One region of the Paenibacillus antri genome, then DNA from elsewhere that is predicted to be linked to it. Evidence: riboswitches for the same ligand, from Rfam matches in the RefSeq annotation. Region 1 holds a riboswitch; each other region holds the start of a gene.
What was found. Region 1 has a riboswitch for cyclic di-GMP ahead of FE782_RS31530 (PilZ domain-containing protein). Riboswitches for the same ligand answer to the same signal wherever they lie in the genome.
Positions count from the first base shown of each region.

Region 2: linked by a shared signal. The riboswitch ahead of FE782_RS12145 (EAL domain-containing protein) and the one ahead of FE782_RS31530 (PilZ domain-containing protein) in region 1 are both predicted to bind cyclic di-GMP.
Region 3: linked by a shared signal. The riboswitch ahead of FE782_RS11685 (hypothetical protein) and the one ahead of FE782_RS31530 (PilZ domain-containing protein) in region 1 are both predicted to bind cyclic di-GMP.
Region 4: linked by a shared signal. The riboswitch ahead of FE782_RS30325 (S-layer homology domain-containing protein) and the one ahead of FE782_RS31530 (PilZ domain-containing protein) in region 1 are both predicted to bind cyclic di-GMP.

Region 1 covers NZ_VCIW01000042.1:6,122-11,954, reverse strand. Annotated here, with positions in the region: gene FE782_RS31550 (Spo0E family sporulation regulatory protein-aspartic acid phosphatase) at 178-333, shown strand; gene FE782_RS31545 (MBL fold metallo-hydrolase) at 574-1,317, shown strand; gene FE782_RS31540 (DUF3892 domain-containing protein) at 1,424-1,681, shown strand; gene FE782_RS31535 (GNAT family N-acetyltransferase) at 1,736-2,173, opposite strand; cyclic di-GMP riboswitch class I at 2,278-2,360, shown strand; gene FE782_RS31530 (PilZ domain-containing protein) at 2,459-3,136, shown strand; gene FE782_RS31525 (DUF1811 family protein) at 3,143-3,454, opposite strand; gene FE782_RS31520 (LysM peptidoglycan-binding domain-containing M23 family metallopeptidase) at 3,583-4,413, shown strand; gene FE782_RS31515 (sensory rhodopsin transducer) at 4,486-4,860, opposite strand; gene FE782_RS31510 (acetylxylan esterase) at 4,898-5,833, opposite strand, start outside.
Region 2 covers NZ_VCIW01000006.1:214,331-220,163, reverse strand. Annotated here, with positions in the region: gene FE782_RS12145 (EAL domain-containing protein) at 1-1,855, opposite strand, end outside; cyclic di-GMP riboswitch class I at 1,945-2,028, opposite strand; gene tkt (transketolase) at 2,194-4,215, opposite strand; gene FE782_RS12135 (hypothetical protein) at 4,753-5,250, opposite strand; gene FE782_RS12130 (PaaI family thioesterase) at 5,607-5,833, opposite strand, start outside.
Region 3 covers NZ_VCIW01000006.1:103,810-109,642, forward strand. Annotated here, with positions in the region: gene FE782_RS11660 (S-layer homology domain-containing protein) at 1-258, shown strand, start outside; gene FE782_RS11665 (SEC-C metal-binding domain-containing protein) at 307-1,668, opposite strand; gene FE782_RS11670 (carbohydrate kinase family protein) at 1,684-2,634, opposite strand; gene FE782_RS11675 (copper amine oxidase N-terminal domain-containing protein) at 2,769-3,560, shown strand; gene FE782_RS11680 (O-methyltransferase) at 3,775-4,182, shown strand; cyclic di-GMP riboswitch class I at 4,215-4,301, shown strand; gene FE782_RS11685 (hypothetical protein) at 4,400-4,666, shown strand; gene FE782_RS11690 (hypothetical protein) at 4,755-5,456, shown strand; gene FE782_RS11695 (outer membrane lipoprotein-sorting protein) at 5,791-5,833, shown strand, end outside.
Region 4 covers NZ_VCIW01000034.1:37,842-43,674, forward strand. Annotated here, with positions in the region: gene FE782_RS30325 (S-layer homology domain-containing protein) at 1-1,918, opposite strand, end outside; cyclic di-GMP riboswitch class I at 2,028-2,121, opposite strand; gene clpC (ATP-dependent protease ATP-binding subunit ClpC) at 2,263-4,710, opposite strand; gene mcsB (protein-arginine kinase McsB) at 4,747-5,808, opposite strand.

The DNA.
Region 1 (5,833 bases):
CGCGAAAGTTTTTCCGGAAATTACTGGAAGTGGGCGCAAGGAAATCAAAAGCAGATTATAGCATGTTTTACCGCCTTCGTAAACGAAATTTCACGTACCCATATTGTTTCCTTTTTCGGACCATTTTGGGATATTATTGATACCATTGAATTACAGCAGAGGTAAAGGAAGAGGTATATGTCGAACGCCACGATCGAAAAGGAATTCGCCAAGCTGAAGAAGATGCTGGAGACGACCGCCGAAAAATACAAATACGATTTTCGGCATCCGGACGTGTTAGCGATCAGCCGGCGGCTCGATAAAGTCATCGTTCGAATGATGGCGGGCAAATAAAGGCGACATCTCGAGAAATCCGAGACATCTGCCGTACCAGCGGCCGAACGCATAAGCTCCTATCCTTACATATCCCATGACCCGTACCCACGCCGGCGCGGGTTTTTCCATTTCCGGCCCCTCCCTTCCTCCTAACATCGTATTCCGACCCTCCGAAAGTTGACGACGCTAATCTTCCGTTTTTTCCGTAATCATGGTAAAGTGGTTATGCTACAGTTGGTCATGCAGGGAGGTCGGCAAGTGAGCATTCGTATCCAGATGATCGGGACCGGCAATGCGTTCGCGAAGAAGTATTTCAACAATAACGCGATCGTTGTCGCGAACGGTTACCGCCTGTTAGTCGATTGCGGCGTAACGGCGCCGTATGCGCTTTATCGCGCGGGAATCGGAGTTCAAGAGATCGACGGGGTCCTCGTCACGCATATTCACGGAGATCATATCGGCGGCATCGAAGAACTTGCCTTCGCCTTAATGTACGTACATAAGAAGAAGATCCCTCTCTTCGTCCCCTCCTCGATTCGAGAGGCGTTATGGGAGACAAGCCTTAAAGGGGCATTGGAGGATCTTAGCACCGGCTGCGATTCGCTCGATTGCTACTTCGACGTCGTCGAGATCGACGAAGGCGTTCCGTTCGAGATCAGCGACGGCTTCGTCCTGGAGCTGATCCGGACTCTACATATTCCGAACAAGCCGAGTTACGCGCTGCTGTTGAACGAAATCGTGTTTTACAGTTCGGATATGACGTTCGACCCCGCCCTATTGACCGACTTGACGAACGCCGGCCGATGCAAGCACATCCTGCACGAATGCCAGTTAACCGGTCCGGGGCTCGTCCATACGACCTTGGACGAATTGTTGACGCTGCCGGAAGCGATTCAAGAACGCATCTGGTTAATGCATTACGCGGATAACCGCGACGACTACGTCGGCAAGACGGGCGCCATGCGGTTCATCGAACAACAGACCGAATACGAATTCGAATAATCGCTTATACGTTACTGAGACCGGAGCCCATGCCTCCCGGTCTCGTCTTTTATGTTCTGAATAATGCCCTTCCCGAAGGCCAATCTTAAAGCGGGAGGCGATTACGATGGAACAGCAAACATCCGGACAAGGCATGCGTCGGCAAGAGGAAGTCGTGGCGGTTCGAAAAAACGGGGACGGCGATATCGTCGAGCTCAAGTTTTCCTCCGGCAAAGTCGTCGATTATAAAACGGCTCAGTCGATGGCGAGGAACAACGAAATTTTCAATGTGAGCGTCTTTAAAGGGCGGGATCAAGAAGAGCATCTTCGATCGAACCCGGACGGGCGAACGGACAACAATCTCGACAATTTACCTCTCTTTTAACGTAAAGAAGACTGAGCTCTCCCTAGCTCGGTCTTCCGCGTTTTCCACAACAATTTACAATGCCTTCTTCATCCGCACGTGAGGAATGCCCGCGTCGAGGAACGTCTCCGGAGATACCGTCTCGTACCCGAGGGAGCGGTAGAACGGTTCCGCCTGGCATTGCGCGTCCAGCAGCGAATACGCGAACCCTTCCCCTTTCGCCCAAGTCTCCAGCGCTTGCATTAACGCCCTCCCGACGCCCTTCCCGCGGTACGGCAGTCTCACGGCGATCCGCTGCATCTTCGCCGTATCGGGTTTGTATTCGATGAATCGGCCCGTTGCCGCAGGGACGCCGTCAACCTCCAACAACACATGCTTGGCGGCCTGCGGCGACGCGTCGAACTCGTCCATCTCCAGGTCCCTTGGCACCTTCTGTTCGTCTACGAATACTTCCAATCGAATGAGGAACGCCTGCTGCAGCGCCTCGTCGGTTTCGATTCTCGTGATTTTCATTTCGCGTGTTCCCCTTCGTTCGGATCTGTTAGAAAAAACCGCATTCTTCGCTTGCAACTTTCGAACTAAGCCATATAATAATAACTAATAGTATAAAATGTTCCAATCGAACAAGGCAAACCCGACGAAAGTCGGAGACGCAAAGCCACGGGCCTAAGGCGAAAGCTACGGCGGCCGGGTTGCCGAATAGGAGCGTACGAATCGTTCCGGATCGTCCGCCTTCGGCGGGCGTTTTCTTTTGTTCCACGATGGACCGATCCATGTCACACCTAGGAGGCTGCATCCATGTCGTTCATGCGGGTAACCGAGATTTTGCACCATCAGAAGAACGCGATCACCGTCGGGTCGCGCGTGTCCGTCGAGAAAGACGATTATATCTCGACCGGCATGGTCTCCTATATCGAAGGAGATATTCTTGAAATCGAAATGCCTCAATCGAAAATGTACAAGCCGGGCGACCCGGTCAAGCTGACGGTTTATTCCAATAACGGGTTTCTCATCTTGCCGTCCTCCGTCATCGCGAAGGATCATGGCATGATGATGGTGCTGAATCCTCCGGAAAATCAAAGGTTATCGACGCGTCGGCAATTCCCTCGGATCGAAGTGAGCGATTCCGGACGTATGCGTTCCCTTCGATGGTCGAACGGGGGCGAGGACAAGCTCGGCACGCCTACGGCGATCGACGTCCGCAACGTCAGCCTCGGCGGCATCGGCTTTACGCTGGGCGTCGATCCCGGAACGCGGGCGATGATGGTCGCCGACGTCGAACTCGACATTAACGGCGGCGTCCCCTGCAAGATCGAAATTTCCCGCAAGCAGACGACCGAAGACGGATCCACTTACATCGGCGCGCGCTTTCTAGAAATCGAGCCGGATCATCTCAACGCGCTGCGCGGTTATATTTTACGGACGCAAATTAAACACCGCGCCAAACAGCGGCTCGAAGATGCGTCGGCGATGTAACTTTCGTTACCTGCCGGCGTTATTCTCTTCCTCGCGTCGGAGCACCGCCAAGGGGAACGCCGCTTCTTGACCGTCCTCCGTCGTCCCCCAGCCCATGACGCCGTTCACGTACAAGAGCGTGAACGGGACTCCCGTATCTTCGACGCGATAGCGCCCCGGCGGGAACGAAGCATCCCTTACCGCGTACGACCTCGCGAGCAGCCATCGCTGTCGCAGCACGCCCTTCTCGCCTTCGGATGCGCTTCGCTCGAGTTCCGACCGCAACCGTTCGATTTCCGCGGCCAGCTCGCCCGGCGACATCTCGCTGAATCGCTTCATTCGAATCCCTCCTTTATCGACAAGTAACCCCTATTGTCCTCGATCCGACCAACATTTACAACTACATCCCGACATCGAATTCTATTATTCTATCGATAGACACCAACGAGAAGGGGTTGCTTCCACGCATGAAGAAAATCGCGCTCGCGCTCGCGGCGCTGCTCGTCACGGCTTCCGCATTCGCCTCCGTCGCTTCCGCAGCCGTCTATACGGTGAAAGCGGGAGATACGCTATGGGGGATCGCCACCGCCAACCGGATGACGGTGAGCGAGCTGATGACCTTGAACGGCCTCTCCACGACGTCGCTCATGATCGGCCAACGGCTGACCGTTCCCGACCAAGGCAACTACGTCGTCAAAGCGGGCGATACGATGTACGGCATCGCGACCCGCGCAGGCATTCCGCTCAAGGCGCTGATCAACGCGAACCCGCAGCTCGCGAATCCGAACGCGATTTGGCCGGGCCTCCGCATTACTGTCCCGACCGCTCCTTCGAAATTTAAGACGGGCTTGTTCCCGCTCGCCAAGGGTACGTATACGCCGTTCACGAACAATTATGCGGACGCGCGAACTTGGACGCCGGACGGCGGCGCCGTTCGCACGCACGAGGGCGTAGACATCTTCGCGCCGGAAGGAACGCCGGTGTACGCGGCGGCGGACGGCACGATTCTCAACGTCGGCTGGAACACATACGGAGGCTACCGTTTAACCGTTAAGGCAGATAGCGCGACCGCGTTCTACTACGCCCACCTATCGAAATACAGCCAGACGTTCGTTAAGGGCGGCGCGATCAAGCAAGGACAGCTTATCGGATATGTCGGCAGCACCGGATACGGTCCGGAAGGCACGAAGGGCTTGTTCCTGCCGCACTTGCACTTCGGCATCTACGACATTACGACGTCTACGTGGACGACTCAGAGTCCGTACGAGTACCTCGTCTGGTGGGAATTGAATCGGTAATCGAAAGCGAAAGAAGGGTTGCCCTCAAGGGCAGCCCTTCTTTCGCGGTACAATCATAGATTCGATTTTCGATTACGCCACGGGGAAGCCCATCGTCGTCGCCAACGTATTGGCCGGCTGCGTCGCGTCCATTCGGCTGTACTGCACGATGATCGGCGCGTCGCTCCGCACTTCCATCGCGTACGGAACGCCGACAGGGATCGACTCCCCGTCCTTCTCGAGCGTGCTCGTGCGCACGTGCGCCGTTCTTCGGCCTTCGACGCGTACGGGCACCTCCTCGATCGGATCGCGGTCCTCGAAATAAATCGTCACGCTCAAATTCGCGGCTTCCTCGTTCGCGTTCAAGACGCAGATCGATTCGTGACTGACGAGCGATCCGGTGCTGATCGGCGGGATGTACCCATCCGGAATGTACCATACGCGATACCCCTTAGCATTGTTGACCATGCGAGTCTCCCCCTTGAATCGTGTTAATGGAAACCTATTATCGGAACCAACGGTCCCTTACGAACTCCATCCCTCTTCGCGTCTGCGCGGCTTCTACGGCATGGCCCGTGAACGGGAAAATTTCGAGCGCCTTGTCTTCGGACGCCGCCGCATGGTACATCGGAAACACCTGCTCCGGCAGGCAAACCGTATCCTTCAGTCCGACCGACATCAGCAGCGGGCGGGTGATCCGATGGCCCAGATGCAGCAAATCGAAATAGCCGAGCGTGCGAAGCGCTTGCGGCAGCAGCTCCGGATAACGGCGGCCGAAGTCGGCGACCTCGGTCAAGGACCCCGTCGAATGCAAGACGCCATGGTCCATATGGCACATGTTCGGAATGTCCGCCACCGTCAAACCGATTCTCTCGTGCAGCGCGGAAACGAGCAGCGCCAAGCCGCCTCCCTGGCTGCCGCCGACGACCCCCAGTCGCTTCGGATCCAGTTCCGGTTGCTCCGACATCCACTGCGCGGCCCGAAGGCAATCTACCGTAACGGCTTTATAATAGCAGCGCTCCGGATCCGTTATGTTTTGCGTGATCCAGCCGCGGACCATACCGAATTCGGAATCCAACGTGTTTCCCGTCTCTCCGCCTTGTCCCCGGACATCGACCGCGAATACGGCGACCCCCATTAGAATCCAACGGGCATACGCTTCCGGCAACCCCTTGCCGCCCGTATAACCTGGAAACGTCAAAATGCAGGGGTAAGGCCCCTCGATAAACGCCGGGACCATGTACAGTCCGCGGATCGTCGTACCCGAAAAACCTTCGAACGCGACGTCGTACGCCTTCATGCCGGGCATCGGCGTTTCGATCTCGACCCGTTCGTGTTCGAAAGCGCTTCCTATCGCTTCCTTCGTCGTCCGTTCCCAGAATTCGGCGTGACCTTCCGGAGGCTCGGTTACCGGACGAAACCGGTGCAGTTCATCAATTCG
Region 2 (5,833 bases), on a different contig from region 1:
CGAAGTCGTCGATGCTGACGGCGATGCCGGCCGACTTCAACTGCCGCAGCGTTCTCGTTACGCTCTCCTCGTTCCCCATGAGCGCCGTCTCCGTAATCTCGATCTCCAGCAGCTCGGGACGCAGCTCGTTCTGTTCGAGAATGCGCCGGATCCGCTCGCCCGCGTCCCGATGCAGGAACTGATGGGCCGAGAAGTTCACCGCGACGCGGATCGGCGCGATGCCGGCCCGCTGCCAATCCACGCTCTGCTTGCTGGCCGTCCGCAGCACCCACTCGCCGAGCTCGGCCATCTGTCCGCTCTCCTCGGCGAGCGGGATGAATTCCGAAGGCAGCACGGTGCCCCAATTCGGATGCTTCCATCGAAGCAGCGCCTCCGCGCTCGTCACCGCCCCGGTCTTGACGTCGATCCGCGGCTGGTAGACGAGCCTGAGCTCCTCGCGCTCGATCGCCTTGCGCAATTCGTTCTGCAGCATGAAGTTTCGATAAGAGCTTAAGTTCATGCCGGTATGAAACACCTTGTACCGGTTCTTCCCTTGCTCCTTCGCGCGATAGAGCGCCGCGTCCGCGTTCTTCATCAGCTGCTGCGCGTCGTCGCCGTCGTACGGGAAGACGCTGATGCCGATGCTGGTCGTCACGAACAATTCGTACTGGTCGAGGTGGATCGGCTTCTGGAACGCTTCGAGAATTCGTTCGGCGCATTCGAGCGCGGTCTCCCGGTTCGTGTCCGGCAGCAGTACGCTGAATTCGTCGCCGCCGATTCGGGCCGCGAAGTCGCCCGCGCGCATGCAGCCCGCCAGCCGGTCGGCGACCTCCTTCAGCAGCTTGTCGCCGATCGCGTGTCCTAAGGAATCGTTTACATATTTAAACCGATCCATGTCCAAATACATCATCGACAAGTTCCCGGCGCTCCGCTTGGCCGCGTGCAGCGCTTCGGCTAACCGCTCGTTGAACCTTCTGCGATTCGGCAGCTGCGTCAGCCCGTCGTGATACGCCATATGCGCGATCGTCTCTTGGTCGCGCTTCTTCTTCGTAACGTCTCGAATCGTACATGCGACGATGCAGCGGTCCGACACGTACCGGCTGCCGAATTGAACCTCCGCAGGGAAGGCGCTTCCTTCCTTCCGCGTCGCGACCATCTCCGCGTGCGGTTCGATCGAAGGCGCGAGATCCATCCGGGCGACGGCTTCGAGCGCGGACGCGACGATCTTCCGCGAGGACTCGTCCGGAAACAACGAGAAGACGGTGTCGCCGACCATCTCCGTTTCGCTATAACCGAACATCGTTTCGACCGCAGGATTCGCCCGCAGGATCATCCCGCGTCCGTCCATGACGAGCATCGAATCGATCGACGTGCCGCTGATGACGTTCGCCAGCGCTTCGGAGACGCGCAGCTCCGCGTTCGCTCGCTCGACCTCCTTCGACTTCTCGGCGAGCGCCTCGCTCTGGCGAAGCAACTTCTGATTCAGCTTATATAAATCTACGAATCCCTCGACCTTCGCCTTCAGCACGATCGGATCGAACGGCTTCAAAATATAGTCGATCGCGCCGACGGAATAGCCGGTGAAAATATGGTTCGAATCCATGTAATTGGCCGTAATGAAAATGATCGGGATGTTCTTCGTCTTCTCCCGCGCCTTAATGATCTTCGCGGTGGCGAAGCCGTCGATGCCCGGCATCTGCACGTCGAGCAAGATGACGGCGAAGTCGTATTTCAAGAGGCACTTCAGCGCTTCCTCGCCGGAGGACGCCTTGATGAGCCGATAGTCGTCCCGTTCGATGATCGCTTCCAGCGCGAGCAAATTTTCGGGGCGGTCGTCCACCATCAAAATATTTATCACGGATTCATCGGTGTTCATTACGAGGCTTCCCCTTTCGAATGCATTCAGGACAACGAATGAGACAAAAAAATCCGGCCGAATAAAAGGGCCGGATGACTCTTTCCACGTTCGGCAGCTGGCTGGCATAGTGTAACACGTTAGCCCCTATAGCTTTGCGCCCCCAATTTTCAATGGGTTTGCCTAATTTTCCTGAGGATGTATATTCTACTAGGTCTTTCAAATCATTCTCTCAAAATCATTATAACGCTATTTCATGGATGATGATATACTTTTTCGACGAAAAAGCGCCGCCCGCCCTCTTGCGAGGGGGAGCGGCGCGAATCGCGCTTATGCGCTTATAAAGCGGTAAGTCGAATCTACTTCAGCAGCGCCTTCACCTTGGCGACGACGTTCGGCACCGTGAAGCCGTACTCTTCGATCACCTTCGGTCCCGGCGCCGATGCGCCGTACGTCGAGATGCCGAGGATGTCTCCTTCGTCGCCGGCGTACTTATGCCAGCCGAACGGCGAAGCCATCTCGATGACGAGGCGCGCCTTCACGTCCGGCAGAATGACGGATTGGCGGTACGCCTTGTCTTGCGCTTCGAAGCGGTCCATGCTCGGCATCGAGACGACGCGAACGTGGATGCCCTCTAGCGCGAGCGCCTTCTGCGCGTCCACGGCGAGCTGCACTTCGGAGCCCGTCGCGATAATTTGCGCCGCCGGCTTCGCGCCCGCCGGCGCGTCCGCGATGACGTATGCGCCGCGAGCGATGCCGTCGCGCGCGTTCTCCGCCGTGCCCGCGAGCACCGGCAGGTTTTGGCGGGTCAAGATGAGCGCGACCGGACGGTCTTTGCTCGACAACGCGTAGCGCCACGCTTCCGCGGTTTCGTTCGCGTCGGCCGGGCGGATGACCGTGACGTCGATCATCGAGCGGATCGCCGCGAGCTGCTCGATCGGCTCGTGCGTCGGGCCGTCTTCGCCGACCGCGATCGAGTCGTGCGTGAACACGTACACGACCGGCAGCTTCTGGATCGCCGCGAGACGAATCGCCGGACGGAGGTAGTCGGAGAACACGAAGAACGTCCCGCCGAACGCCTTCACGCCGCCGTGCAGCGCCATGCCGTTCATCGCCGCGCCCATCGCGAACTCGCGCACGCCGAAGTAGACGTTCCGCTCGGCGTAGCTGCCCGGTTGGAACTTGCCCGTGTCGTTCAGGTGCGTGTTCGTCGACGATTCGAGGTCCGCGGAGCCGCCGAAGAACGTCGGCAGGTTCGGCGAGATCGCGTTGATGACCTTGCCGGACGCCGCGCGAGTCGCCATCGGCTTCTCGCTAGTGTCGAACGTCGGAATCGCCGCGTCCCAGCCCGCCGGGTTTTCGCCCGCGAACGCCGTCTCGAATTGCGCGGCCAGCGCCGGATGCGCGTCGCGGTACTTCGCGAACAGCTCCTTCCATGCCGCGGCCGCCGCATCGCCCTTCGCCTTCAGCTCGGCGAAGTTCGCCGCGACCGCTTCCGGCACGTGGAACTCCTCGTGCGGCCACTCGTAGAACGCCTTCGTCAGCTTCGCCTCGTCGCCGCCGAGCGGCGAGCCGTGCGGGCCAGCGTGGCCGCCCTTGCCTTGCTTGTTCGGAGAGCCGTAGCCGATGACCGTCTTCACTTCGATCAGCGTCGGGGCGTCGCTGTTCTTCGCCGCCGCGATCGCCTTGTTGATCTCGGCGAGATCGTTGCCGTCGTTCACGCGGATGACGTTCCAGCCGTAGCCCTTGAACCGCGTCTCCACGTTCTCGGAGAACGCGAGGTTCAGATCGCCGTCGAGCGAGATGTCGTTGGAATCGTACAGGACGACCAGCTTGTTCAGCTTCAGATGAGCCGCGAGCGACGCCGCTTCGCCGGAGATGCCCTCCATCAGGTCGCCGTCGCCGCAGATGACGTACGTGTAATGATCGATGACGTTGTAGCCGTCGCGGTTGTATACCGCCGCCGTGTGCGCTTCCGCCATCGCCATGCCGACCGCCATCGCGAACCCTTGGCCGAGCGGCCCCGTCGTCGCGTCGACGCCCGCCGTGTGGCCGAATTCCGGGTGACCCGGCGTCTTCGAGCCCCATTGGCGGAACTGCTTCAATTGCTCCATCGGCGTGTCTTCGTATCCGAATAAGTGAAGAAGGCTGTATAACAGCATCGAACCGTGGCCCGCGGACAGGACGAACCGATCGCGGTTCACCCACGTCGGATTCGCGGAGCTGTGGTTCATGAATCTCGCCCAGAGCTCGTAGGCCATCGGGGCGGCGCCCATCGGCATGCCCGGGTGGCCGGATTTCGCCTTCTCGATCGCGTCGATCGACAGCGTGCGGATCGTGTCGATCGACAGTTGGTCGATCGTTCTGCTTGCAGTTGTCATGCTTTCTCTACTCCTCCTTGGCGTTTCAGACAATTGGTTTCATTGTACCACTGTGCCGAGGCCTTTGCCACAGCGCCGTGCGAAAGCGCAGGCGTCGGGCGACGTCTCGCTTTCGCGCGCTTCCCCCGGCTACCGCCGCTCTAAGCGCGTATTCGCGCTTATGTCGCACGCTTCCCCCGTCTTCCGCCGCTCTAAGCGCGTATTCGCGCTTCTTTCGCACGCTTCCCCCGTCTTCCGCCGCTCTAAGCGCGTATTCGCGCTTATTTCGCGCGCTTCCCCCGGCTACCGCCGCTCTAAGCGCGTATTCGCGCTTCTTTCGCACATTTCCCCCGGCTACCGCCACTCCAAGCGCGTATTCGCGCTTATTTCGCAAGCTTCCCCCGGCTACCGCCGCTCCAAGCGCGTATTCGCGCTTATGTCGCACATTTCCCCCGGCTACCGCCGCTCCAAGCGCGTATTCGCGCTTATGTCGCACGCTTCCCCCGTCTTCCGCCGCTCTAGGCGCGTATTCGCGCTTATTTCGCACATTTCCCCCGGCTACCTCCGCTCCAAGCGCGTATTCGCGCTTATTTCGCACATTCCCCCGGCTACCGCCGCTCTAAGCGCGTATTCGCGCTTCTTTCGCACGCTTCCCCCGTCTTCCGCCGCTCCAAGCGCGTATTCGCGCTTATTTCGCACGCTTCCCCCGGCTACCGCCGCTCTAAGCGCGTATTCGCGCTTATTTCGCACGCTTCCCCCGGCTACCGCCGCTCCAAGCGCGTATTCGCGCTTATTTCGCACGCTTCCCCCGACTTCCGCCGCTCCAAGCGCGTATTCGCGCTTATGTCGCACGCTTCCCCCGGCTACCGCCGCTCCAAGCGCGTATTCGCGCTTATTTCGCACGCTGCCCCCGACTTCCGCCGCTCCAAGCGCGTATTCGCGCTTATTTCGCACGCTTCCCCCGGCTACCGCCGCTCCAAGCGCGTATTCGCGCTTATGTCGCACGCTTCCCCCGTCTTCCGCCGCTCTAGGCGCGTATTCGCGCTTATTTCGCACATTTCCCCCGGCTACCTCCGCTCCAAGCGCGTATTCGCGCTTATGTCGCACATTTCCCCCGGCTACCGTCGCCCTAAGCGCGTATTCGCGCTTATGTCGCACATTTCCCCCGGCTACCGCCGCTTCCTGCGAAACGCCGGCCGGGTCCGTTCACTCACGACGCCGCTGCTTGTCCTTCTTCCCCTCCTTCTGCAGGCGTGCTAACCATGAGAACAAAGTATGTATCGGCACCGGTACTCTCAGCTGAGTAAAAGGAAACCGAGGAGAAGGAGCGGCCAAACAGTCACCCAAGGGAGCCGGGGAAAAGAAAACCGCCTCCCCTACATAGCAGTAAAGGAAGGCGGTATCCTAGTTTCCTAATCCAATAGCCGAAAGCTGCCGGTGCCGATCGTGCCGAGCTTGCCGCTCGCGTCCTCCACCGACGCTTCGACCGTCAGCGTCGTGCGCGTCTCGTGCAGCACCTTGGCGGTCGTCCGGAGCGGGCCGGGGCCGAGCGACGCGACGAAGTGCACGTTCAGGTTCGTCGTCACCGTGCGCTTGTCCGGGTAGGCGCTCATGACGGCGAGGCCCATGGCGTTGTCGA
Region 3 (5,833 bases), on a different contig from region 1:
ACGAGGCAGGAGATGGCGGTGATCGTGTCCCGGGCGCTCGCTTTCGTCGACAAGCCGGCGCCGGAGTCGGGGCCGACCCTTCGTTACTCGGATGCGGCCGGCATACCGGAGTGGGCGAGCGGCGCGGTCGCGGAAGCTTCGTCCGCCGGCATCATGAGCGCGGTTGCGGCGGATCGCTTCGGCGGGGAGCAATCGACCACGCGGGCGCAGGCGGCCGTCGTCTTGAAGCGGATGCTGCAATGGGTAGATTTCTTATAAACAAACAAGGTCGTCCGAGCGAGACATCGCCGGACGACCTTGTTTGCGTTATTGCTGCTCCATCAGCCAATGAAGCAGCTTCGGCTGCTGCGCCCAGAGGGAGGCGTGCGTCGTGACGTAGTGCACCGCTTCGTCGGGGCCGCCGACGACGTAGTGCTCCGGAAGCCTCTTAGGCAGCTTTTCCTTCCCGAGCAAGTACGTAAGTACATGTTTGTTCGCCTGCGTCGCGGCCCGATACAGCAGCTGCAAGCGAGAAGTGGCGCCGTTCTTTAAGAATTCTAATACGAGGCGGTCGTACGCGAAGGAGGCGGACGCTTCGCCCTCGAATCGTTCGAACAACGCCTCCGCTTCGTCGAGCTTCCCGAGCCGCAAATACGCGGCCGCCAACAAATACCGCGCGCCCATGTTGTCCCCGGCGTTCAGCCGCAGCATCTCTTCGAGATGCCGCTCCGCTTCCGCGACGTCGTCGGCGTACCAGCTGAACTCGGCGTAGTTGTATTTCGCCCGCATGTAGGGCCGCGTTTCGCTGAGGCCCCAGAAATGCCCTTCGTTTTCCGCGAAAAACGCCGCTCCCAGATCCCGCTCGCCGGCCTCTATGCCTTGGCGGAAGTAAGCCCGCGCTTGCTCCAGGTCCGAGCTTTCCTCGCCGAGGATGACGTACGCGTCCGCCGAGTCCGGGTACAACGCGATCGCTTCCCGAGCGAGACGTACGCGCTCCGCGGAGGTCGCGGCGTCGGCCGCGTCGAACAGCAAGTCCTGCGCCCGCTCGCGCGCGGAGACGCCCTGAGGCGTCGGCACCGGCTTCCCGGCCATGGCCCGATCCATGTAATCGCGGACGAACGCCTCCGCCTCTTCGATCGATTCGATCTGCCGCTCTTTCAAGAGCAGGTCGATATCGCGGTACATACGCTCCAGGTTCGGCTGCGAGGCGCCGGCCGTTTCGGGAGGCGCGTCCAACGTCTCCGCGTATTCGGCCAGCTCGGCATACCGCTTGGAGACGGTCCCCGAAGAGACTCCGTATTTGGCGGCCAGTCGAGACTGCGTCACGCCTCGCCCTTCGTCGCCCGGGGTGAAGTACTCGAGCGCCGCGCTGAACGCGCCGAACTTCTGGAAGACCGGCCGGGTCGTATGCGCGAAATCATGCCAAAATCCCACCAATGCGCGCAAATCCTCCGGGTCGAAGGCCGCATCCGCATGCTCGACGTAATGCTGCGCCTGAAGCCGGTACAGCTCGTTGTCCCACTTCAGCTCGCGGTCGATCCAGCCGGGCAGCTTGTCCCGCGTGATCCGGGTCGTCCCCGACGCCTCCTGTCGCTCCGGACGTTCCTCTTGATACGTGTCGATGCAACACTTCTTGAATTTTTTCCCGCTGCCGCATGGGCACGGGTCGTTCCTTCCTGGCAGAGCCAAGCCGTTCTCCTCCTCTTATATCAAACCCATTTTCTCGAAAATGTCATCCCGCCCCATCCGCTCCCGCGCGTCCGCGCACTCGTTCCGGTCGGATTCGACGACCCAACCGGCGACCTTCGCGCCGCAGACGACGGCGCGATCGAGCGGCAGTCCGCGCGACAAGGCGAACGCCGTCCCGGCGGCGAAGGCGTCTCCCGCGCCGCTGGAGTCGACGAGCCGCGCGGGGAACGCGGGCTGGAAGCCGGAGCGGCCGGCGGCGCGGTCGTAATACACGGAGCCTTCGGCTCCCAAGGTGACGACCATGGCGCGAAGCTCGCGTTCGTCGACGAAGGCGCGGAGCGACGCCAGCCGCTCCTCGTTCGAGATCGAGCCCCAGGGGCGGCCGCTGAGCCGCTCGGCTTCGACATGATTGCAGACGAAGCAGTCGAGCGCGCCGAGCAACGCGGGATGCTCTCCGATCACCTGCAGGTTGTTCGGCAGTCCGTAGACGGGGATGCCGAAGCGCTTCGCCAGCTCGATCGCCCGGCGGGTGATCGCTTCGGTAAGATCGACCGACAGGACGAGGTGCGTGGCATCCCGAAGCGCCTCCTCGCCGGCGTCCTCGAGCAGGCGGGCGAGACCCGCGAAGTCGGGCTGCCGCGAGATCGAACCGGCCAGATTCCCGTCGGCGTCCACAATGGCCATCCACATGCCCATGCCGCGGTCCGCAGGACGGATAAAGCGGGTATCCGCGCCGAGGGCGTCCAACCGCTCGACGATTTCCCGGCTGGGCGCGCCGTCGTCGACCGTTGCGAGGAGCCGCGTCTCGCCGCCGAGCGCGGCGAGATTGGCGGCGACGTTCCGCCCGACGCCGCCGTGAACGAAGCGAACGTCGCCGACGTTTTTCCCGATGGGGTCGTAGGCATGCGACGCATACCCCTTCAAATCTAAAAATACATTGCCGATAACTACGAGGGTGGGGGTCATTTTCGGTCGACAAGCTCCCTTGGATAATGTTCTGATTTATTGTACCAAAATCGCGACCCCCTGAAACCGTCCATCCTTTCCGAACGATATGGACATCAAGACAAGACTACATACTTTTTAGGAGGATGGGTTCTATGAATCAGAAGACAGGTTCGAAGAAGGTAACGCTGCTCGCGCTTGCGACGGTGGTGGCGAGCATGAGCATCGGCTCCGCGGTCGTCGGCGCGGCGGATGGCAACAAGGGCAAAGGCGCTGAGAAGAAGGCCGAGGCGAGCGTGCAAGCGGAGACGAGCGTAACGGCGGACGTCTATGGCGGCGGAAATAACGGCAACCACGGGAAAGGCAACACCCATGGGTTGGAAAACGCGCTTTCCAAGCTCGAAGGCAAGCCGGCGGCCGAGGTCATTCTCGAGATTCTCGCGGACCGGACCGTCGACGCCGAGGCGCTTGCGCTCGAACTCGAGGCGGACGGCGAGATCGAAGCGGCGGTCGTCGCTCAACAGGAAGCGGCGGTGCAAAACCCGACCGATGCGAAGCTCGTGAAGAAGCTCGCGAAGCTGCTGGACAAGGCCGGCCACAAGGGGATCAAGGCGTTCGTCAACGGCAAGCAGCCGGAATTTGACGTGAAGCCGTTCGCGAAAAACGGACGCACGCTCGTGCCGTTCCGCGCGATCGCCGCATCGCTGAAGGCCGATGTGTCGTTCGACGCCGCGACGCAGACGGTGACGGTCGTCCGCGGCGACGTCACGGTGAAGCTGACGCTCGGCAGCGACACGGCATACGTGAACGACGTTGCCGTGAAGCTCGACGTGGCGGCGGAGTCGGTGGAGGGCCGTACGGTCATTCCGCTGCGCTTCTTGGCCGAAGCGTTCGATGCGAACGTTGAATTCGATGTCGAGACGCAAAGCGTCATTATTACGGAATAATAGAACGAGACGATCGACCGTTCCCGGGAATCCGGGAACGGTCGTTTGCGTTTCTGGGTCCATTTTCCCGAGGGATGTCGCATCGTGTAGAATTTTTTCGCAATTTCGCCAAATTACTATTGTCACAAACTGGTGATTCTACTATAATAGGACACACGACCCACTAGAGTTGACACGCGCAAACTATTGTTGACAGAAAGGGGGTATGTAATGTATGGAGATGACCGAGTCGTTAACGAAGCAGTTAAACATGGTGTTCGGGAAGCTGAGCGAGGAGCTCGCGAATCTTTCGTCCGGCATTGTGTTCGTACAAATACGCAGCAACGTGATCGGGAAGTTCGGCATCCGGCACGATCCGTTCGAGACGAGCAAGACTCGGCCGTTCCAAGGCACGAGCGGGTTGACGGAGTCGCAGCGGAACGATTTCCGCCGAATGGCGATCCAAGCGTTGGGCCATAAGGTCGGATGGACGCACGGCGAGATCCAGTTCGAGTTCGCCGTCAGGCAAGGAAAGCTGAGATTGAGCATCACCTTCGAATCGAATTACAATATGTCCAACTTGTTGCCGAAGTTCGATCTCGGCGGCGGATGGGGCGGCGCCGGCGAGATCGAAGGGGCATAACGATATTTGGAAACCAACTACATATCCGATTTGTTGATTCAAGGCAAACCCATCGAAAGGTGGGGACGCAAAGCTATAGGGGCTACGCTTACGAGTAAGCATGCCAGCCAGCTGCCGCAAACCGGGCCAGTCATCGTGACGGACGAAGCACGTACCGGCTCACTTGCAGCAGCAGCTGTGGAGTGGGCTTTTTCTATGTCTCTTTGGGGAGGTAGGTATGCAGCGTATGGTATTCAAGATGTTGTGTGTCCTGCTTTTGACGGCGATGCTTACGCGCTTCGGACAACCGGGCGAACTGGAACATGCGGTAGAGCGGTTGGCGTGGCTCAAGGCGGTCGAGGCGCCGTCGTCGACGGACCAAGCGGAGTCCGCCTCGGAGCGGAACCGGCGGGAGAACGCGATAGGCAAGGGCGTGTTGGAGCGCAGCTTCCGGCTGCGGTCCCGGCTGAATACGCATTTATTAATGTTGAAGTTCAAGCGATAGATTTCTATGGAGTGGCGAAGCGCGCCCTCGTTCGTCTTTCGGGACGGCGGGGCGCTTTTCTTGTTTTCCGGGGGAGGAGGGGCGAGGGGTGGCGGAACCGTTCGAGAGCGCGCACGAACGCTGGCTGCAGTCGCATCTGGAGGGACGAACGGGAGAGCGGCGGGGGCGGCTTACACGGAAGAGGTATGCGGAGACGTTGTTCTTGCGGCAGGTGTGGTGGCCGTTGTTCGGAAGCTTCGATGCGCTTCACCCGGAGTATGAGGTGGCGGATTGGCGAGGGAGGTCGTATTTCGCGGACTTCGTCTGGCTGCCGGGATCGGGGGAGAAGCTCGTCTTCGAGGTGAAGGGCTTCGGACCGCACGTGACGGAGATGGATCGAAGAGGTTATTGCGAAGAGTTGAACCGCGAGACGTTCCTGCAAGGGCTCGGCTACCGCGTCATCTCGATTCCGCACGACGACGTGGCGAGCCGCCCGGATGTCGTGCAGTCGTTGCTGCGCATGGTGCTGAGCCGATTTCAACCGATCCGTAAGTCTAGGGCTCGTCCGTCCCTCATCGAGAGGGAAATTATGCTCCTAGCCTTCAGTTGCGCGGGTGTATTGCGAGGCGTCGATGTTGCAACGCACTTAGACGTTAGTCATCGGACGGCGGTACGGTATTTGCAACGGCTCTGTGAGAAAGGAGTGCTAGAGGCATTGCGAAACGGTGCGAAGGGGGAGCGAGTGACGGAATATCGAGTCATCAAGGAGAAGCAGGGGCTGCTCGGACTGTGGCAATGGGACGAGGGATAGTCTCCTGTTCGGGTTTTTGCGCAATCGTGCGTATATTTTAATCCGAATGAGTCGATATCTCCTCGATATGCGCAAAACTTCATAAATCCCACCGGATTCCGGTGGGAAGGGGGAGGAATATAAGAACTTTTGCCGATATGATTTTGAATCGAGTCTACCGCATAACAAATATATGACTTTTTGCGCAAGTCCTGGGGAAAACCGACGGAAGAGCCCGCCCGCCGCCGCCAACCGCCATCGCTTGTCATGCTCGTCATGCTAGTCTGCATAAATGGCCAACCCCCCTCATAGACATGTTATCGAGTACAAGAAATCGATCGGAGGGGTGGACCTCATGAGACGTAGCAAGTGGGTCATGACCTTGGCGCTGACGTTGG
Region 4 (5,833 bases), on a different contig from region 1:
TCAACCGAATGCGTTCGCTGAACCGCTCGAACTTCCATAGCCCCGTCGCTTGGTCCCACACCGCCTCGAATACGATCGTATCCCCATAGAACAGCTTCATCGCGTCGCCGTCCCGCAGCGGTACCGCCCCATCCGCCGGATGACGGTCCAAGGTTGCGACATATCCGTCGTTGATCGCGTAACCGACGGCTTCGGTTCCTCCGTAATAAACGGCCGCGTACACCGATCCGGACACGGTGATCGAGGACAGGAACACGCTAGGATGAGCTTCGCTCGAGCCCTCGCGCGTCGCCGTGTAGACGCCGCCGTCCAGCGGAACGCTCGCTTGGACCGCGAAGATGCCGTAAGTCGCTCCCGCCGCCGTATACACGGCCTCGTAGACGGAGTCCGATACGCTGTTCTTCAACGTCCATCGATGCTGGGTCGCGTCGCCCGGGATGTCGTATGCCGCAACCAGCTTGTCGCCCGTTACGAAGACGGCTTGCGCCGTAGGCGCCGGAGCCTCGGGCTCGCCCGACCCCGGTTCGCTCGGCACGGTCGGCACGGTCGGCACGGTCGGTACGTTCGGCACGGTCGGCACGGTCGGCGCCGTCGGCGACGACCCCTCCGGAGCGCTTACAGGATCGTCCGGCTCCGTACCAACGCCGCCGCTCGCCCCTTCTCCGCCGATGATAATCTCGGTCACCCCTTCGGACAGTTCGTATCGGACTACGGTCTGCTCGAAGCTGACGCCCTCGATGTGAACGGCCGCGAAGAGAATCTTGCCTTCCCCCGTTACCGCGATCGCCGCGTGCACGACGATCTCTTCGACCACGGAGCCTTCCGCAATGTCGATTTTGGCGGCGGAGACGACGGTAACCATACGGAAATCGCCGACGAGACGAACCGAGGCGGACGCTTCGGTCGTCATGACCTCGACCTCGAGGAAGCCCTGCGTCGCGTTGTTTTCCTCCAGCTTTACGCCCGTCTTTACGACAGTGCGATGGATGACGGTGCCGCCTTGCGCGACTAAGCGAACCTCGCCCGTCACTTTCTCGACGATCACGTCGTTCAAGGAGGAGTCGGAGATCACGATGCTGTTCTCCCCGCCCCCGGCGACGATCGTTCTCCCTTCCACCGTCACGCGGTCGAGATACACTTCGCCTTCCCCGATCCCGGGAGCCAAGTACAGATCGCCCTGAATCACCGTGTTTTTCAACGTGACGTCCGGACTGCGGACCGTTACGTTCCCGGCCACGACGGTTTGCTCCTCGTCCTTCCCGAAAGCAGCCGGTTTATGTAGGATCTTGCCCGCCGCCCTGTCCAGCAGCGCGACGGCTTCGGCCCGCGTGATCGGCGACGCCGGACGGAACGCACCGTCGGGATACCCTTGCAAATATCCTTCGGCCGCGATCGCGTCGACGTACCCGATGCTCCACGCCGGGATGTCGCCGCGGTCCGTAAACGCGGACGCAGTCCCGCCGCCTTCCGCCGCCGCTTCCAGCTTCAGCAGCGCAGCAACCATTTTCGCAGCCTCTTGTCTGCTGATTTCGCGATCCGGACGGAACGTGCCGTCTTCGTACCCGGACGCGTATCCGGCCCTCGCGGCCTTCGCGACGTCGTCGGCGAACCATGCGTCCGCTTCGACGTCCAAGAAGGCGGAATCCGAAGCGTGGGCATATCCGTATACGCGATTGACGAGCGCGACGAATTCCGCCCTCGAGATCGTCTCATCCGGACGGACGCTCCCATCGGCGTACCCTTTCACAAACCCGCTGTCGGCCCATTCCGCAAGCTGCTCCTTGGCCCAGCTTTGCTCCATGTCCGTAAATACGGGCGGTTCTTGCGCAACGTCCCCCGCGAGCGCGCTCGCCGGCGCAAGCGAAGCGAGCGACAGGCAGCCCGCCATCAACAGGGACAACAATTTTCTAATAGCCAACTCGGTCTCTCCCTCTCCTGTGTCGAAAATGTAGTCAAAAAAGCAGTCAAAAAAATAGACTCTCCCCGTTACCGGGAACAGTCTATTGTTGCGGATGATGACGATCTCCATCGGTAACCCGGCGATCGTAGCTTATCGGAAGGATAAGCGGTAGACCCGTAGCTTTGCGTCCATTGCTTTCGCAATGTTTGCCTTTAGTTATTTAGTTGCATGCCGAACGTTCCGCAATATTTCTTAAGCTCCATTTTACTGTTGAAGGATGTCGAACGCAATCGATTTTTGCTATATTTTGCAATAATAAAGAAGACCCGAGTCCCCCTTGGGGGCATCGGGTCTTCGCTTCGTTACTTCTGCGTCACTTCGCTGTGCACGGACAGCTCGCCGTCTTTCTCGTCGATGAGCACCGTGTCGCCCTTCTTGATCGTGCCGCGGAGCAGCTCCTCGGACAACCGATCCTCGATGTGCTTCTGGATCGCCCGGCGCAGCGGACGCGCGCCGTACGTCGGATCGAAGCCTTCCTTCGCGAGGAACGCCTTCGCCGAATCCGTCAGCGAGAAGTCGATGTCTTGCGACTTCAGGCGCTTGCGCAGCTCCTCGGACATGAGCGAGACGATCTCCGAGATATGCGATTGCTCGAGCGGATGGAACACGATCGACTCGTCGATCCGGTTCAGGAACTCCGGACGGAAGCTCTTCTTCAGCTCCGCGAGCACCTTCTCGCGCATCGCCTCGTACGCGTTCTTCGTCTGCTGCGCCGCGTCGCCCGTCGTGAAGCCGAGCGTCGCGTTCTTCTTGATCGTGTCCGCGCCGACGTTCGACGTCATGATGATGAGCGTGTTGCGGAAGTCGACCGATCGCCCCTTGGAGTCCGTCAAGCGGCCGTCCTCGAGCACTTGCAAGAGGATGTTGAACACTTCCGGGTGCGCCTTCTCGATTTCGTCGAGCAGCACGACGCTGTACGGCTTGCGGCGCACCTTCTCGGTCAGCTGGCCGCCTTCCTCGTAGCCGACGTATCCCGGAGGTGCCCCGACGAGGCGGGACGTGGAGTGCTTCTCCATGTACTCCGACATATCGATGCGGATGACCGCATTTTCGTCGCCGAACATCGCTTCGGCAAGCGCCCGCGCCAGCTCCGTCTTACCGACGCCCGTCGGTCCAAGGAAGATGAAGGAGCCCATCGGACGCTTCGGATCCTTCAATCCGGCGCGGGAGCGGCGTACCGCTCGAGAAATCGCCTTGACCGCTTCGTCTTGGCCGATGACGCGGTTATGCAAGATTTCTTCCATCTTAAGCAAGCGCTCGGTTTCTTCCTCCGCCAGCTTCACGACCGGGATCCCGGTCCAGCTTGCGACGACCTGGGCGATATCGTCCGGCGTCACCTCGGAGTCCGTGCGGCCTTGCTTTTCCTTCCACTCGTTCTTCGTTTCCTCGAGCTCGTCGCGCAGCTTCTGCTCCGTGTCGCGGAGCGAAGCGGCCTTCTCGAACTCTTGGCTTTGAACGGCGGCGTCCTTCTCCTTGCGGATATCTTCCAGACGGGACTCGAGCTGCTTCAGGTTCGGCGGTACCGTGTACGTGCGCAGGCGCACCTTCGAGCCCGCTTCGTCGATCAAGTCGATCGCCTTGTCCGGCAAGAACCGGTCGCTGATGTAGCGGTCGGACAGGCGCACCGCTTGCTCGAGCGCATCGTCCGTAATTTTCACCCGGTGATGCGCTTCGTAGCGATCGCGCAGGCCGCGAAGAATGAGGATCGCTTCGTCGACCGTCGGCTCGTCGACCGTGATCGGCTGGAAGCGGCGCTCGAGCGCGGCGTCCTTCTCGATATATTTCCGATACTCATCCAGCGTCGTCGCCCCGATGCACTGGAGCTCGCCGCGCGCGAGCGCCGGCTTCAGAATGTTCGACGCGTCGATCGCGCCTTCCGCGCCGCCCGCGCCGATCAAAGTGTGCAGCTCGTCGATGAACAGGATGATGTTGCCCGCTTGGCGGATCTCATCCATGATCTTCTTGAGGCGATCTTCGAATTCGCCGCGGTATTTCGTGCCCGCCACGACGGAGCCCATGTCGAGCGTCATGACGCGCTTGTCGCGCAGCGTCTCCGGAATTTCGTTCGCCACGATGCGTTGGGCGAGACCTTCCGCGACGGCCGTCTTACCGACGCCCGGCTCCCCGATGAGCACCGGGTTGTTTTTCGTCCGGCGGCTCAGCACCTGAATGACGCGTTCGATCTCCTTCGAACGGCCGATGACCGGATCGAGGTTGCCGTCCTTCGCCACCGCCGTGAGATCCCGCGCCAGCGAGTCCAGCGTCGGCGTATTGACGTTCGCCGGCGTATTGCCGTGTCCGCTCGAGGACGCTTCGCTGCTGCCGAGCAGCTGGAGCACTTGCTGGCGCGCCTTGTTCAGGCTTACCCCGAGGTTGTTCAGCACGCGCGCCGCGACGCCTTCGCCTTCGCGAATCAGGCCGAGCAAGATATGCTCCGTGCCGACGTACGTATGGCCGAGCTTGCGCGCTTCGTCCATCGACAGCTCGATGACCTTCTTCGCGCGAGGCGTATATGCGATATTCGTCGGCTGCTCTTGACCGCGGCCGATGAGCGATTCCACTTCGTCTTGAATTTTCTCGAGACCGAGACCGAGACCGATCAGCGCCTTCGCGGCGATGCCGTCGCCTTCGCGAATGAGGCCGAGCAAAATATGCTCCGTGCCGATATTGTTATGGCCTAACCGTACCGCTTCTTCCTGCGCGAGGGCGAGCACCTTCTGGGCGCGCTCCGTGAAACGTCCAAACATCATAAGTAGACACCTCCGAATATATAGAAATGAAATTTACTACCGTCCGCTCGGATTCAGCCGCTCCCGGAACAGCTTCGCGCGATGCGCGTCGCGTTCGTCGGGGCTTAAGGGGCGGCCGTAGTGGTGTTGAAGATAGCCCGGCTGCGTCATCACGAGCAGCTCGTTCATGACCTTCGGCGAGAGCCCCTCGATCAGGCCGAGGTCGATTCCCAGCCGGACGTCGGACAGCCGCTGGGCCGCCTCCTTCGAATCCATGATCTCAGCATAACATAAAATGCCAAACGAGCGTCGAATCCGATCCGTCAATTTCGCGCGGGATTCGTTCAGCAGCTTCTGCCGCGCCGCCTTCTCGTGCTCGATGATTTGCCGGGCGACCCCATGCAGGTTGTCGATGATCTCCTCTTCGGTCTGGCCGAGGGTGATTTGGTTCGAAATTTGGAAGATGTTCCCCATCACCTCGCTGCCTTCTCCGTACAGCCCACGGACGGCGAGGCCGACCTGTTGGATCGCTTGGAGAATCCGATTCATCTGCTGCGTCATGACGAGGGCGGGCAGATGCATCATAACCGAAGCCCGGATGCCGGTGCCGACGTTCGTCGGGCAGCTCGTCAAGTACCCATGCTTCTCGTCGTAAGCGTAATCGACGACCGACTCGAAGATGTCGTCGATGCGTCCCGCGACGTCCCAAGCCTCCTTCAGCTGAAATCCGGGGTACAACACCTGTATGCGCAGATGGTCCTCTTCATTCACCATAATGCTGACCGCTTCGTTGCCGCTGAGAATGACGGCCCCGTTCCGCGCCTCGTTCGCGAGGTTCGGCGAGATGAGATGCTTCTCGACGAGCACTCGCTTCTCCAGCTCGCTCATGCCGGTCAGCGGCACGAGATCGAAGTCGCCGATTACCTTCAGCTCCTCATCCTTCAGCACCGACGCGACGCGATTCAGCACCTCTTCCGACTGCTGATTCGTCGCGAGCATCGGGAACGGTTCGTTGCTCACGTTGCGGGCGATGCGGATCCGGCTCGAGATGACGATGTCCGAATCCGGCCCGTCCGCCTGCATCCAGCTGCTGACCGCATGCTCCGTGTATCTGCTCATGCTCCTGATCTCCGCCTCCTTCCCG